Regions from separate parts of the Vibrio ostreae genome, predicted to be linked through region 2. Evidence: predicted binding sites of a transcription regulator. Region 2 holds the regulator's gene; each other region holds the start of a gene.
What was found. The regulator CRP, encoded in region 2, controls carbon source genes, mostly activating them, when cyclic AMP is high. The targets are predictions, from matches to a motif close to TGTGANNNNNNTCACA.
Positions count from the first base shown of each region.

Region 1: KNV97_RS21040 (CTP synthase) is a predicted target of CRP. The motif match lies at 1,752-1,767, and genes of this name have one in related genera.
Region 3: KNV97_RS15540 (NupC/NupG family nucleoside CNT transporter) is a predicted target of CRP. The motif match lies at 2,066-2,081, and genes of this name have one in related genera.
Region 4: udp (uridine phosphorylase) is a predicted target of CRP. The motif match lies at 1,244-1,259, and genes of this name have one in related genera.

Region 1 is NZ_CP076643.1:3,216,884-3,220,058, reverse strand. Features, by position in the region: gene KNV97_RS21040 (CTP synthase) at 30-1,667, opposite strand; gene mazG (nucleoside triphosphate pyrophosphohydrolase) at 1,853-2,662, opposite strand; partial or broken gene relA (GTP diphosphokinase) at 2,798-3,175, opposite strand, start outside.
Region 2 is NZ_CP076643.1:3,059,656-3,062,830, reverse strand. Features, by position in the region: gene KNV97_RS20225 (YheU family protein) at 1-184, shown strand, start outside; gene KNV97_RS20220 (phosphoribulokinase) at 278-1,147, shown strand; gene crp (cAMP-activated global transcriptional regulator CRP) at 1,381-2,013, shown strand; gene KNV97_RS20210 (DUF1338 domain-containing protein) at 2,182-2,976, opposite strand; gene astD (succinylglutamate-semialdehyde dehydrogenase) at 3,081-3,175, opposite strand, start outside.
Region 3 is NZ_CP076643.1:2,065,694-2,068,868, forward strand. Features, by position in the region: gene deoC (deoxyribose-phosphate aldolase) at 1-156, opposite strand, end outside; gene KNV97_RS15540 (NupC/NupG family nucleoside CNT transporter) at 657-1,922, opposite strand; gene KNV97_RS15545 (TatD family hydrolase) at 2,109-2,930, opposite strand; gene KNV97_RS15550 (DUF5363 family protein) at 2,905-3,042, opposite strand; gene yaaA (peroxide stress protein YaaA) at 3,066-3,175, opposite strand, start outside.
Region 4 is NZ_CP076643.1:1,701,599-1,704,773, reverse strand. Features, by position in the region: gene KNV97_RS13865 (zinc/cadmium/mercury/lead-transporting ATPase) at 1-1,064, shown strand, start outside; gene udp (uridine phosphorylase) at 1,343-2,104, shown strand; gene KNV97_RS13855 (hypothetical protein) at 2,228-3,034, opposite strand.

The DNA.
Region 1 (3,175 bases), 160 kb from region 2:
GCACAACTTACGCCGCTACCCGTATCCTTTTACTTCAATTCACCGCGCTGGAACTGACCTGCAGCTTTTACAAAGCCTTCAAACAATGGGTGACCATCGCGAGGCGTTGAGGTGAATTCTGGGTGGAACTGAGCCGCTACGAACCATGGGTGCGCCGGGTTCTCAATTACTTCTACCAGTTTCTTGTCCGCAGACAAGCCAGACACTTTCAGACCTGCTTTTTCAATTTGTGGACGAAGGTTGTTGTTCACTTCGTAACGGTGACGGTGACGTTCGTGAATCGTCGCGCTACCGTACATCTCGTACGCTTTAGAACCTTCCGCCAGGTGACACAGTTGTGAACCCAGACGCATCGTACCACCCAAATCTGACGCTTCAGTACGCTCTTCGACGTTACCTTCGCTGTCTACCCATTCAGTGATCAGGCCAACCACTGGGTATTTGGTGTCTTGGTTAAATTCGGTCGAGTGTGCACCTTCCATACCCGCAACGTTACGCGCGTATTCGATCAGTGCAACCTGCATACCCAGACAGATGCCCAGGTACGGAATTTCGTTTTCACGTGCGTACTGCGCCGCACGGATCTTGCCTTCAATACCACGGTCACCGAAACCACCTGGTACCAGGATAGCGTCAAGGCCTTCTAGGATCTCAACACCTTTGGTTTCGATGTCTTGTGAATCAACGTATTTGATGCTGACGCTCAGACGGTTCTTCAGGCCGGCATGCTTAAGCGCTTCGTTAACAGACTTGTACGCATCTGGCAGCTCAGTGTATTTACCTACCATACCGATGGTGACTTCGTCAGTCGGATTTGCTTCTTCGTAAATCACCTGTTCCCATTCAGACAGGTCAGCTTCCGGCGCATTGATACCGAAACGGTTACAAACCAGATCATCCAGCCCCTGAGCACGGATCAGCTGAGGGATCTTGTAGATCGAATCTACGTCCTTCATTGAGATAACGGCTTTTTCTGATACGTTACAGAACAGAGCAATCTTCTTACGCTCGTTGGCCGGGATCATGCGATCGCTGCGGCACACCAGAATGTCTGGCTGGATACCAATCGACAGAAGTTCTTTCACAGAGTGTTGGGTCGGCTTGGTTTTCACTTCGCCAGCCGCTGCCAGGTAAGGAACCAGAGTCAGGTGCATGAACATCGCGTGTTCACGACCCACTTCGATCGCCAGCTGACGGATCGCTTCCATGAATGGCAGCGATTCGATATCACCAACGGTACCGCCTACCTCGACGATCGCAACATCGTGGCCTTCAGAGCCGGCAATCACACGATCTTTAATCGCGTTAGTAATATGAGGGATAACCTGAATGGTTGCACCCAGGTAGTCGCCACGGCGTTCTTTACGAAGAACGTCGGCGTAAACACGACCTGCGGTGAAGTTATTGCGCTTGGTCATTTTGGTACGAATAAAACGTTCGTAGTGACCAAGGTCTAGGTCAGTTTCTGCGCCATCTTCCGTGACGAACACTTCACCGTGTTGAGTTGGGCTCATTGTGCCTGGGTCAACGTTGATGTAAGGGTCAAGCTTCATCATGGTCACTTTAAGACCACGAGCTTCTAAAATCGCCGCAAGGGATGCTGCCGCAATACCTTTACCTAGAGAGGATACAACCCCGCCAGTAACAAAAATATAATTTGTCGTCATGTTTAACCTGAAATTGGTTGAATGAGGGAAATGGATTTCTTCTGGACGGGACGAAACTATACCAGAACCCATTTATCGCCACAACGTGAAATCTATCACACTCAGTTTTTTATTTTTTGCTTCAAATCAAACTGACTGAACAGGATTTCGTTTCGTGGCAATTTCCTCGCTGTAAATTGACTGAATCATCGCCCGTCAGTCGTTTTTTCCTGCTTTTTTACTTCATCCCACATCGCGTCCAGCTCTTGCAGTGAACACTGTTGCAGCTGTTTCCCCTGCCCGGCCACCTGAGCTTCTACGCCCTTAAAACGGCGCACAAACTTATGGTTGGCTTTGCGCAGAGCCACTTCCGGATCCTTACCCAAATGGCGCACCAGATTGACGGTAGCAAACAGCAGATCGCCCAGCTCTTCTTCCACTTTCTGCTCATCAATATCGACATGCAGCGCTTCCGCCATCACTTCATCAATCTCTTCATGCACCTTGGCCACCACCGGACCGAGCGTCGGCCAGTCAAAGCCATATTTGGCGCATTTTTTCTGAATTTTATTGGCCTGAGACAGGGCCGGCAGCGATTGTGGTATTGAGTCTAGAATACTTTGCTCACTTTTGCCCGCCCGGGCTTTTTCCTGCGCTTTCTGCGCGTCCCAGTTGGCATTCAGCTCTTGTTCTGTCGTGAAGCGGGCATCGCCGAACACATGCGGATGGCGGCGGGTCAGCTTTTCGTTCACACCGTCCACCACGTCATGAAACTCAAACAAGCCCTGCTCTTTGGCGAGCTGGCTGTAAAAAATCACCTGAAACAGCAGATCGCCTAGCTCTTCTTTGAGGTTGGGCCAGTCCTGCTGGTGAATCGCATCCACCACTTCAAAAGTCTCTTCAATGGTGTGCGGCACAACACTGTCAAAAGTCTGTTCCTTATCCCACGGGCAGCCACTGTGCGGGTCGCGCAGGCTGGCCATGATACGTTCAAGCTGTTCGATTGGATGGCTCATATGAGGCATTTCCTTGATAAAATATTTTCCTGATCAACGATTTCCTTGACCAACTATTTCCCTGACCAAATAATAAAGGCGAGCAGCATCACCACTCGCCTTCAATGTCTGAAACTGATTTATCTCATCAGCCTGTTAGCCGAGGCGTTTCACCAGCATCACATCTTTGATCTGTTCAATCCGCTTCGAGACCCGATCCAGCACTTCAACACTGTTCAGTTCGAGCTCAAAGTCCATCACCACCATCTGACGCTTGTAATCGCTGCGGCTTTTCATGGTGGTCACTTTCACTTTCTCGTTGGTCAGCAAGGTCGTGATGTCTTTCAAAAGACCGCTGCGCTCCATCGCTTCGACGCGCAGAGTTAGGTAATAAGTGCCGACAAAGCCGCGCCCCCATACCGTATCTATGATGCGCTCCGGGGCGTGATGGCTGAGCTCTTCGAGCTGCTCACAATCACTGCGGTGCACGGAAATACCGCGCCCCTGGGTGATATATCCCTTGATGACATCGCC
Region 2 (3,175 bases):
CCCCGACACGTTAGACAGCCTGATCCGCGAATTCGTGTTACGTGAAGGCACCGACTACGGTGCACAAGAAGTTTCGCTGCAGGATAAAGTCGATCAGGTCAGATCCCAGCTGCAGCGCGGTGATGCGGTAATTGTTTACTCTGAACTGCATGAAACGGTCGATATCAAAACCAACCGCGCTTAAGCCATCACCCGCTCACCGTTTCCGTGCTATAGTGTTTCGACTCAGGCTGTGAAATTACACAGCCTCGTTAAGGAATCAGAGACAAGGTCTGTCATGTCAGCGAAACACCCAATTATTGCCGTGACCGGTTCATCGGGCGCGGGCACCACCACCACCTCAGAAGCCTTTCGCAAGATGTTCAATATGATGGACATCCGGCCGGCCTGGGTGGAAGGTGACAGTTTTCACCGTTTTACCCGTCCGGAGATGGACGTCGAAATCCGTAAAGCACGGGAGCAAGGGCGCCATATCAGCTACTTCGGCCCTCAGGCCAACGATTTTGCCGCGCTGGAAGGCTTCTTCCGTCAGTATGGTAAGTCCGGTACCGGCCAGATTCGCCGTTATCTGCACACCTTTGACGAAGCGGTCCCTTACAATCAGATGCCGGGCACCTTTACCCCGTGGCAGGATCTGCCACAGAACTCAGACATCATGTTCTACGAAGGTCTGCACGGCGGAGTCGTCGATGGTGACATCAATGTCGCTCAGCATGTCGATTTTCTGATCGGCATGGTGCCTATCGTCAACCTGGAATGGATTCAGAAATACGTGCGTGATACCCGCGACCGCGGCCACTCACGTGAAGCGGTGATGGACTCCATCGTGCGTTCGATGGATGACTACCTCAACTACATCACACCGCAGTTTTCCCGCACCCACATCAACTTCCAGCGCGTACCGACGGTCGATACCTCTAACCCGCTCAACGCCAAAGGCATCCCGAGCCTGGATGAAAGTTTTGTGGTGATCCGGGTGCGCGGGATTAAAAATGTCGACTATCCCTACCTACTGGCGATGATTGACGGCTCGTTTATGTCACGCCACAACACCATCGTGGTTCCGGGCGGTAAAATGAGCTTCGCGATGGAGCTGATCGTACGGCCACTGCTGGAACAACTGATAGAATCAGGAAAAATCGGCTGAGGCTGTCGCTTACTTTTCATACCGTGATCATGGGCACAGTTTTGCGTACATTATCCGGTCTCCAACACGATTAAAGTCAAGAAATCGTGTTGGAAAAAGGATACTATTCTAAACCGAAACACAAGATAACTTGCAGCAATAATAAAGTCCTCTTATTCTAGAGAATCCGTTGAATAAGGCTTCGCTAAAATATGGATAGCAGCAAGCGTACCCTGCAGAGGAAGTGAGATATTATGGTTCTAGGTAAACCTCAAACCGACCCAACACTAGAGTGGTTTCTTTCCCATTGTCACATTCATAAGTACCCTTCAAAAAGCACGCTGATTCACGCGGGCGAAAAAGCAGAAACCCTGTACTACATCGTTAAAGGTTCTGTTGCGGTACTGATCAAAGATGAAGAAGGTAAGGAGATGATTCTGTCTTACCTGAACCAAGGTGATTTCATCGGTGAACTTGGCTTGTTTGAAGAAGGCCAAGAGCGTACTGCCTGGGTTCGTGCCAAATCTCCTTGTGAAGTGGCTGAAATTTCGTTCAAGAAATTCCGTCAGTTGATTCAGGTTAACCCTGATATCCTGATGCGTCTTTCTGGTCAGATGGCGCGCCGTCTGCAAGTCACCAGCCAAAAAGTAGGCGATCTGGCGTTCCTGGACGTAACGGGCCGTATCGCGCAGACTCTGCTGAACCTGGCGAAACAACCAGATGCGATGACCCACCCGGATGGTATGCAAATCAAGATTACCCGCCAGGAAATCGGTCAGATTGTCGGCTGTTCACGTGAAACCGTTGGCCGTATCCTGAAGATGCTGGAAGAGCAGAACCTGATTTCTGCGCACGGTAAAACCATCGTGGTTTACGGCACGCGTTAAGCCCATACGGCAAATAGACAAGATTGCAAAAGCCACCTCGCGGTGGCTTTTTTATAGCGTTCAGGACACCAGGTGATTACTTTCAGATACCTAATTATTGAGCTCACGGCACCTAATTATTGAGCTCAAGGTACCTAATTATTGAGCTTAGGGTACCAAGCAGGCTCTCTAGCGGCTGTCTGTACTTTCGAAAATCTTATCGGCCGAGGCCGCGACAAAGCCGGTGTACAACTTACCATCCGGCAGCGGATAACGTTTGGCGAACTCATAAAAACCGCCCGGGATGGTATAGCTCCCCTCACTAAAACGCACCTCAACCTTATCCGCCATGGTCGAGGACTGTTCGAGCAATACCTGCGGCGACCCTTTTACTTCGCCGCCCGATTCGTTGATGGTAAATCCGGCCTGGCGCAGGTGATCATTAACCTGCTGCACTTCATGCAGATGCTTGAGCTGATTGACATTGACGGTGAAATGGTTGGCACCATAACCGTGTGCTGCCAGCCAGGAGGCATACTCGCTCTCAGCGGCCAGCACCTGATAATCCGCGTAGCTTAACTCCCATAAGCGCCCGCCGAAGAGAAAATCACTGCCCGTCAGTTGACGCTCATCAACCTGAGCCACCAGCCCCTGTACAATGGCCTGCAACTGCGCTGAGCACTCTGCCACTTTGAGTTCACTGATAAACACTTTCGGCTGCAACGGATCCGGATGCTCATAATGTTTGGCCACCAGTTTTTTACTCTCAAACAGATACTCGCCGCACGCCTGATAACCCAGCTCGATAAACGGCCGGGCAAGAGTCTCCAGGCCTAATGGCGCCAGATTGAAGGTACGCAGGGCAATATGGTCATTGATCAGTGCTTCGTCTTCTTCCAGCAACTGATGCACTTTGTCCGCCGAAGGACAAAGACGGTCAATGTAATCATTCCACAGAGATTGAAACAGATCTGTTGGCGTCATAACGCCTCCTTATCAGCACGCCAGCGCGTGCATTAGCGTTCACCACCCGACAGGGCGGCACAGTGATAGCAACTACCGGGCCGGCACTTGGCCAGCCCCTGAACTCACAGTTCGATGCCCGGGCTGAGCGTCGCCGGCAGCTCGGTCGCAGACCCTTCCATCGAAGCCATCGGATAAGCGCAGTAGTCGGCGGCATAGT
Region 3 (3,175 bases), 990 kb from region 2:
AAAGCGAGGGTAGATACAGATGGCGGCGGTATTACCGACCGGGCTTTTCGCATCGTGACAAAGCTGGATCACTTTGGCATCCGTATCGTCATCATTCAGCGTGGTTAAATCCATCAGTTTCAGTGCACGTAGTGCTGCTGCTTTTAAATCGCTCATTTCTATCTCCGATCAATAGTGTCAATTAGCTCACCACCCGAATGGTCATCTGACATCATTCCGGGCAGCAATAAAATGAACGGACTTGGTTCCCTGAAGACTCGGCAGCCGGACATCAGCCAGCCTGCCAATTGCTATCCTTGTCACCGCACAGTACCCGTTTACGCTCGGTTTCGGGCTCAGCAGGTGTATATAGGTACTGTTGAGACGGGCATGACAACTCCTGTCACCATGCTTACCGACCTACACAGTATAGATATTCACAGCAAAACTGTAGCGCCCTGCCCGGAGCAAACGGTTTGTATCTCAAAATAACAGACTGAGGAAATCAGCCTCTGTCGGGCCGGCGCGCTATAAAGCCAATCACGCAGGTCGGGTGGGTCCGTTCTGTCCACCCGACTTTTCTCCCGCCCTGAGAGAAAAAAATAAAAAAACCCCGCAGCAATCTCTTGCTACGGGGTGATGTTTAAACGGCGTCTATATATAGATTCTCGACTGACTTAGAAAGACAGGAAGAAGCCAGCAATGGTTGCTGCCATCAGGTTAGATAGCGTACCAGCAGCCACAGCTTTCATACCGAAACGAGCGATGTCGTGACGACGGTTAGGTGCAATACCACCCAGGCCGCCCAGCAGAATCGCAATCGATGACAGGTTCGCAAAACCACACAGAGCGAACGAGATGATTGCTGCGGTCTTCTCAGACATCACGGCGCCAGTTGTTGCCAGTACCTGCGCATTTTCGCCCACGTAAGGCACGAAGTTCAGGTAAGCAACGAATTCGTTCACCACGATCTTCTGACCAATGAAAGAGCCCGCCAGAGTCGCTTCAGACCAAGGCACACCGATAACGAATGCCAGTGGAGAGAAAACCCAGCCCAACAGCAGTTCCAGAGTCAGTTGTGGCATACCGAACCAGCCACCAACGCCACCCAGAATACCGTTGATCAGCGCGATCAGACCGATAAACGCCAACAGCATCGCACCGATATTCAGAGCCAGTTGCAGACCCATTGATGCACCACCAGCAGCGGCATCAATGACGTTAGCGGGTTTGTCGTCGCCGCCGTCGATGTCTACGTTACCCAGTTCTTCTTCCGGAGCGTCAGTTTCAGGTTTGATGATTTTTGCAAACAGCAGACCACCCGGTGCCGCCATGAAAGAGGCCGCAACCAGATACTCCAGTGGCACACCCATCGCTGCGTAACCGGCCATGACACCGCCCGCTACCGAAGCCAGACCACCACACATCACTGCGAACAGCTCAGACTGTGTCATTTTTGGTACAAACGGACGGACTACCAGTGGAGCTTCAGTTTGACCAACGAAAATGTTGGCTGCAGCAGACATAGATTCCGCACGAGAAGTGCCCAGCGCTTTTTGCAGGCCACCCCCCAGAATCTTAATAACCCACTGCATGATACCCAGGTAGTACAGAACTGAGATCAGGGCTGAGAAGAAAATGACGGTAGGAAGTACCTGGAAAGCAAAGATAAAACCGATACCGTCAACAGAGAAGTTAACCAGGCTGCCAAACAGGAAGCCGATACCGTCTTTACCATAATCGATTACGCTCTGAACACCAGCAGTGAAGCTTGCCAGCAGATCACGACCCCAAGGGACGTAAAGAACGAAACCACCCAGTGCGAATTGGATAGCGAATGCGCCACCCACGGTTCTAAAGTTAATAGCTTTACGGTCTTCAGACAGCAGCAGGGCGATGCCGAGCAGTACTGCCATACCGATGAGGCTCATAAACAGGCTCATAGTTTATGATTTCCTTATAAGTTTATTGTTGGCGTGTAACAAAATGGAGCTCAAAAGCGTGGCAATTATACTCACCCCTAGATCGATAAAGTAATGCACCCTTCACACTTTCTAATAAGATTCACTGTTCATTCATTTCAATATGTGACTTTAATCACCATTTTGTCACTAAATGTGACAATCGTACTACATTTCCGTTGGGATTCGTTCACAAATAGAAAAGAGCAAATTGCTGTTTTTCCAAACTGTACTAGCAACCGTTTGCTTATCCTCTTTTCGCAGCAGAACCAGTTCGTTCAATACCAGAGGCAAACGGCAGGGATGGTTGTTGTGGCCCTGGTATCCGCACAATGGCATATCAGGGGCATCGGTTTCGAGCACTAAATGCTCAAGTGGCAGAGCAGAAATTGTACGCCGGGTTTTATTGGCGCGCGGATAGGTAATCCCGCCGCCAACGCCGATTTTAAAGCCCAGATCGATAAACTGACGCGCTTGCTGCTCACTGCCAGAGAACGCGTGTAATACGCCACCGCCCTGAAAGCGTGTCTGCTTGAGCAGTTGCAATAAACGGTTATGGGTTTTGCGGCTGTGCAGCACGACAGGCAAGCCTGCCGCTTGTGCTAACGCCAGTTGGCCGAGTAACAGCGTTTCCTGCACCTTGGCGTCAATATCCACCATAGCGTCCAGCCCCACTTCTCCCACAGCGACACAAGCAGAACTGCGGGCGTCGAGCGCCTGTTCAAGGTCATCTAATGGATTTAAACCAGCCGATGCTAAGAAATAAGGGTGGTAGCCCAGTGCATAATAGATGTGGTCCGGATAATCAGCAGCGAGTGTTGCCACCCGCTGCCAGTTTTGCCGGCCGATAGAAGGGATCAGAATGCGTTGCACACCCTGCTGGCATGCCAAAGCCAATTCGTCGGCAAACTGCGCCGCGAAGGCATCGAAATCAAAATGACAGTGAGTATCAAACAGAGGATACTCAGGCGTCGTCACGGCTGCGCTCATGGACCGGGTCTTTACGATACGGCACACAACAGCGTTTCTGCTCCGGCGTCAGTCCCATGCTGACACACCAGGCATCATAACGCGCCAGCCACTTTTTAAACCATGCCATCATACTCTGTCCTCTTGCGGCGTTAATTAAGCCTGCTCTTCGCGTTTGAATACCAACTCGGTCGGCGTCGATTCATCCGCGGCAAAATAGTAACCTGCCGTATCAAAAGCTTCGAGCTGCTTCACCGATTCAATGC
Region 4 (3,175 bases), 1.4 Mb from region 2:
GCGGCCTGGCTATGCTGCTCATCGCCTGTCCTTGTGCTTTAGTAATTTCGACACCGGCAGCCATTACTTCCGGATTGGCAGCCGCCGCTTCCCGCGGTGCTTTAATCAAAGGCGGTGCGGCATTGGAGCGCCTGGGCCGGGTAGAAGCTGTGGCATTTGATAAGACCGGCACACTGACTCAGGGGAAACCGCAAGTGACGGATGTGGTGCCTGTGCAGGACTGGAGCCCTGAGGCTTTGTTGCGCTGTGTCGCGGCGATCGAGATCGGATCCAGACATCCGCTGGCGATTTCAGTGGTGCAAGAAGCTGAACGACGTCACATTTCCGTGCCGCATGCCACTGATAAACAAGTGCAAGTTGGCCGCGGAGTCAGCGGTGAACTCGGCGGTCACCATTATCAGATTCTCGCACCGGCTTATCTCGACCAAGTCGCAGGGGCGGACCTGCAGGAAAATATCCGCCAGCTAGAAGCGCAGGGCAAGACAGTGGTTGTGGTGTTGCAGGACAAGCAGACTATCGGGCTGATCGCCTGGCAGGATGCTTTGCGCAAAGATGCATGCCGGGCGATAGGTGAATTGCAGGCACTCGGTATTCGTACCACGATGCTGACTGGTGATAATGCAGTCAGTGCGGCGGCGATTGCCGAAAAGCTTAATATTGAGTTCGCGGCGGGTTTGCTGCCACAGGATAAAGTCTCGCATGTTGCCCGGCTGGCAAACAGTCGGCGGGTCGCTATGGTTGGGGACGGAATCAATGATGCGCCGGCGATGAAGGCGGCCCATATTGGTATCGCGATGGGCGGTGGGACAGATGTCGCACTGGAAACGGCGGATGCGGCGCTTACCCATAACCGTCTCACGGAACTGGCTGGGATGATTAAGCTGTCACGCGCGGTGATGGATAATATCACTCAGAATGTCACTCTGGCGCTGGGTTTAAAGGGGCTGTTTTTGGTGACCAGTCTGTTTGGTGTTACCGGATTGTGGGTCGCAGTACTGGCAGACAGTGGTGCAACGGCATTGGTCACCCTGAATGCACTGCGTTTACTCAAGTTTAAACAGTAAGTCATCCGCGGGTTTCTGGCCGTGCCAAAGGTGGTCTGGCAATGGTCTATACTTGGCGGGACAGAAAGTCGGTGGCTGGTGTGATTGTTCTGAACTGGTGCTTATTTGTACCTAAATTACGGTTAAACGTGATCTCTATCTCTTTATTGTGAAAATGAAGTTGTTCGTATTCATTGTATTGTGACTTTAGTCACTCATTGTCGCCAGTGAGTCGGCTAAAGTGGCTCTGTACCCAACTATACCTATGCGCTGAATAAGCCACAATCTAGGAGAAACTTATGTCTCAAGCTGTGTTCCACCTTGGTGTTACTCAAGAAGATCTGAATGGTGCAACTCTGGCGATCATCCCTGGTGATCCTGCCCGTGTACAAAAAATTGCAGACCTGATGGAAAACCCTGTGTTTCTCGCCAGCCAACGTGAATACACCCTGTATCGTGCAGAGCTTGATGGCCAGCCGGTTGTGGTTTGTTCTACTGGTATCGGTGGTCCTTCGACCTCGATTGCGGTTGAAGAGTTAGCGCAGCTTGGCGTGCGTTCTTTCCTGCGTGTCGGTACCACAGGGGCGATTCAACCCCATGTTAATGTCGGTGATATGATCGTGACCACAGGTTCAGTGCGCCTGGATGGTGCCAGCCTGCATTTCGCGCCGATGGAATTTCCGGCAGTCCCGGACTTTGCTGTCGCGACGGCGATGAAACAGGCGGCTGAAGAGAGTGGCGCTACAGTGCATATGGGCGTGACTGCATCGAGCGATACCTTCTACCCGGGTCAGGAGCGTTACGATACCTTTACCGGTCGCGTTGTTCGCCGTTTCCAGGGCTCGATGAAAGAGTGGCAGGAGATGGGGGTGCTTAACTTTGAGATGGAATCAGCGACTCTGCTGACCATGTGTGCCAGCTCAGGCCTCAAAGCCGGTTGTGTGGCCGGGGTTATTATCAACCGTACTCAACAAGAGATTCCTGATCATGCGACGCTGAAAGAGACAGAAGCTCGTTCGATCAAAGTTGTGGTCGAAGCGGCGCGCAAGATGCTGAGCTGATTGTGACCGATACGATGAAAAGGAAAAGCGCCTGCAAGGGCGCTTTTTTTATGCCAAATGAACGTGTTAGTGGTTATTATCTTTGCTGACTCTACCATCTGTTTTACTTTATTAATCAACAGACTATGCAATCACCAGCTTGGGAAGCGGTATGTACAGGCTCTCGGTCAGCTCGGCCAGCATATGGTCATACACATGCGCGATGCTGAGTGACACGTCGGAGGTCAGCTGATAGAGACGTTCTGCATCAATTTCATAGGATGGATTGTCATGCAGTTCGGACAGGGTGTGCATCGCTTTTGAACACGCAGGTGCGGCGATAGAGAGTGGACTAATCAGCGCCAGCTGATTGAGTTTACGTCGTACCACATCGCAGTAATGCTGCATGCGGGCACGCCCCTCGGTGCTATGCATATCCTCGATAGAGATGCGCAGCTGAGTCAGTGCTTCCATGGTATCAATCACTTGCTGCCAGTTCATGTGGTATTCGTCACTCAGATCTTCGCGGTTGGATTCAACCAGCCAGGCTAGCATCACCTCATCCATCAGGAACATACAGTGACGAATCGCTTTACCATGTACCATCTGGTTGCGGGCTATGTTGCGATCGGACCACTCTTTCATCAGCGTTTTCAACTTCAACTGTAAAATGCGGTACATAGGTTTGTTGTCGAAGTGTGCGATAGCAATAAGATGGTTAGATTTCTCATGGATTAGATCATGCAGATGATTCAGTTCGGTCTCTCGGTGCTCACCAAACATTAGCGCATGATGAGTCGCACTGCGATGTTGGCGGCAGAGGTAGAGCACCTGGCGCAGATCAACCAGCAGCTCGTATTTACGTTGTAGGGTTGACTCTCTTTGTTTGGCAAAGAAAAACATCAGGCCTAAAATCCCGATAGAAATCAGCATTGATATTAAGACAAACATAACCAACTCCTTGTTACTGTTTCTGTACCTAAACCAGTGCAGGGTTGATGCCAATTTTTTATTTCTTTAAAATCAACGAATTAACAAGTTTTTAAACTTTATTTTGCACTAAATGTGTGCACGATGAACTAAAAATGTGAG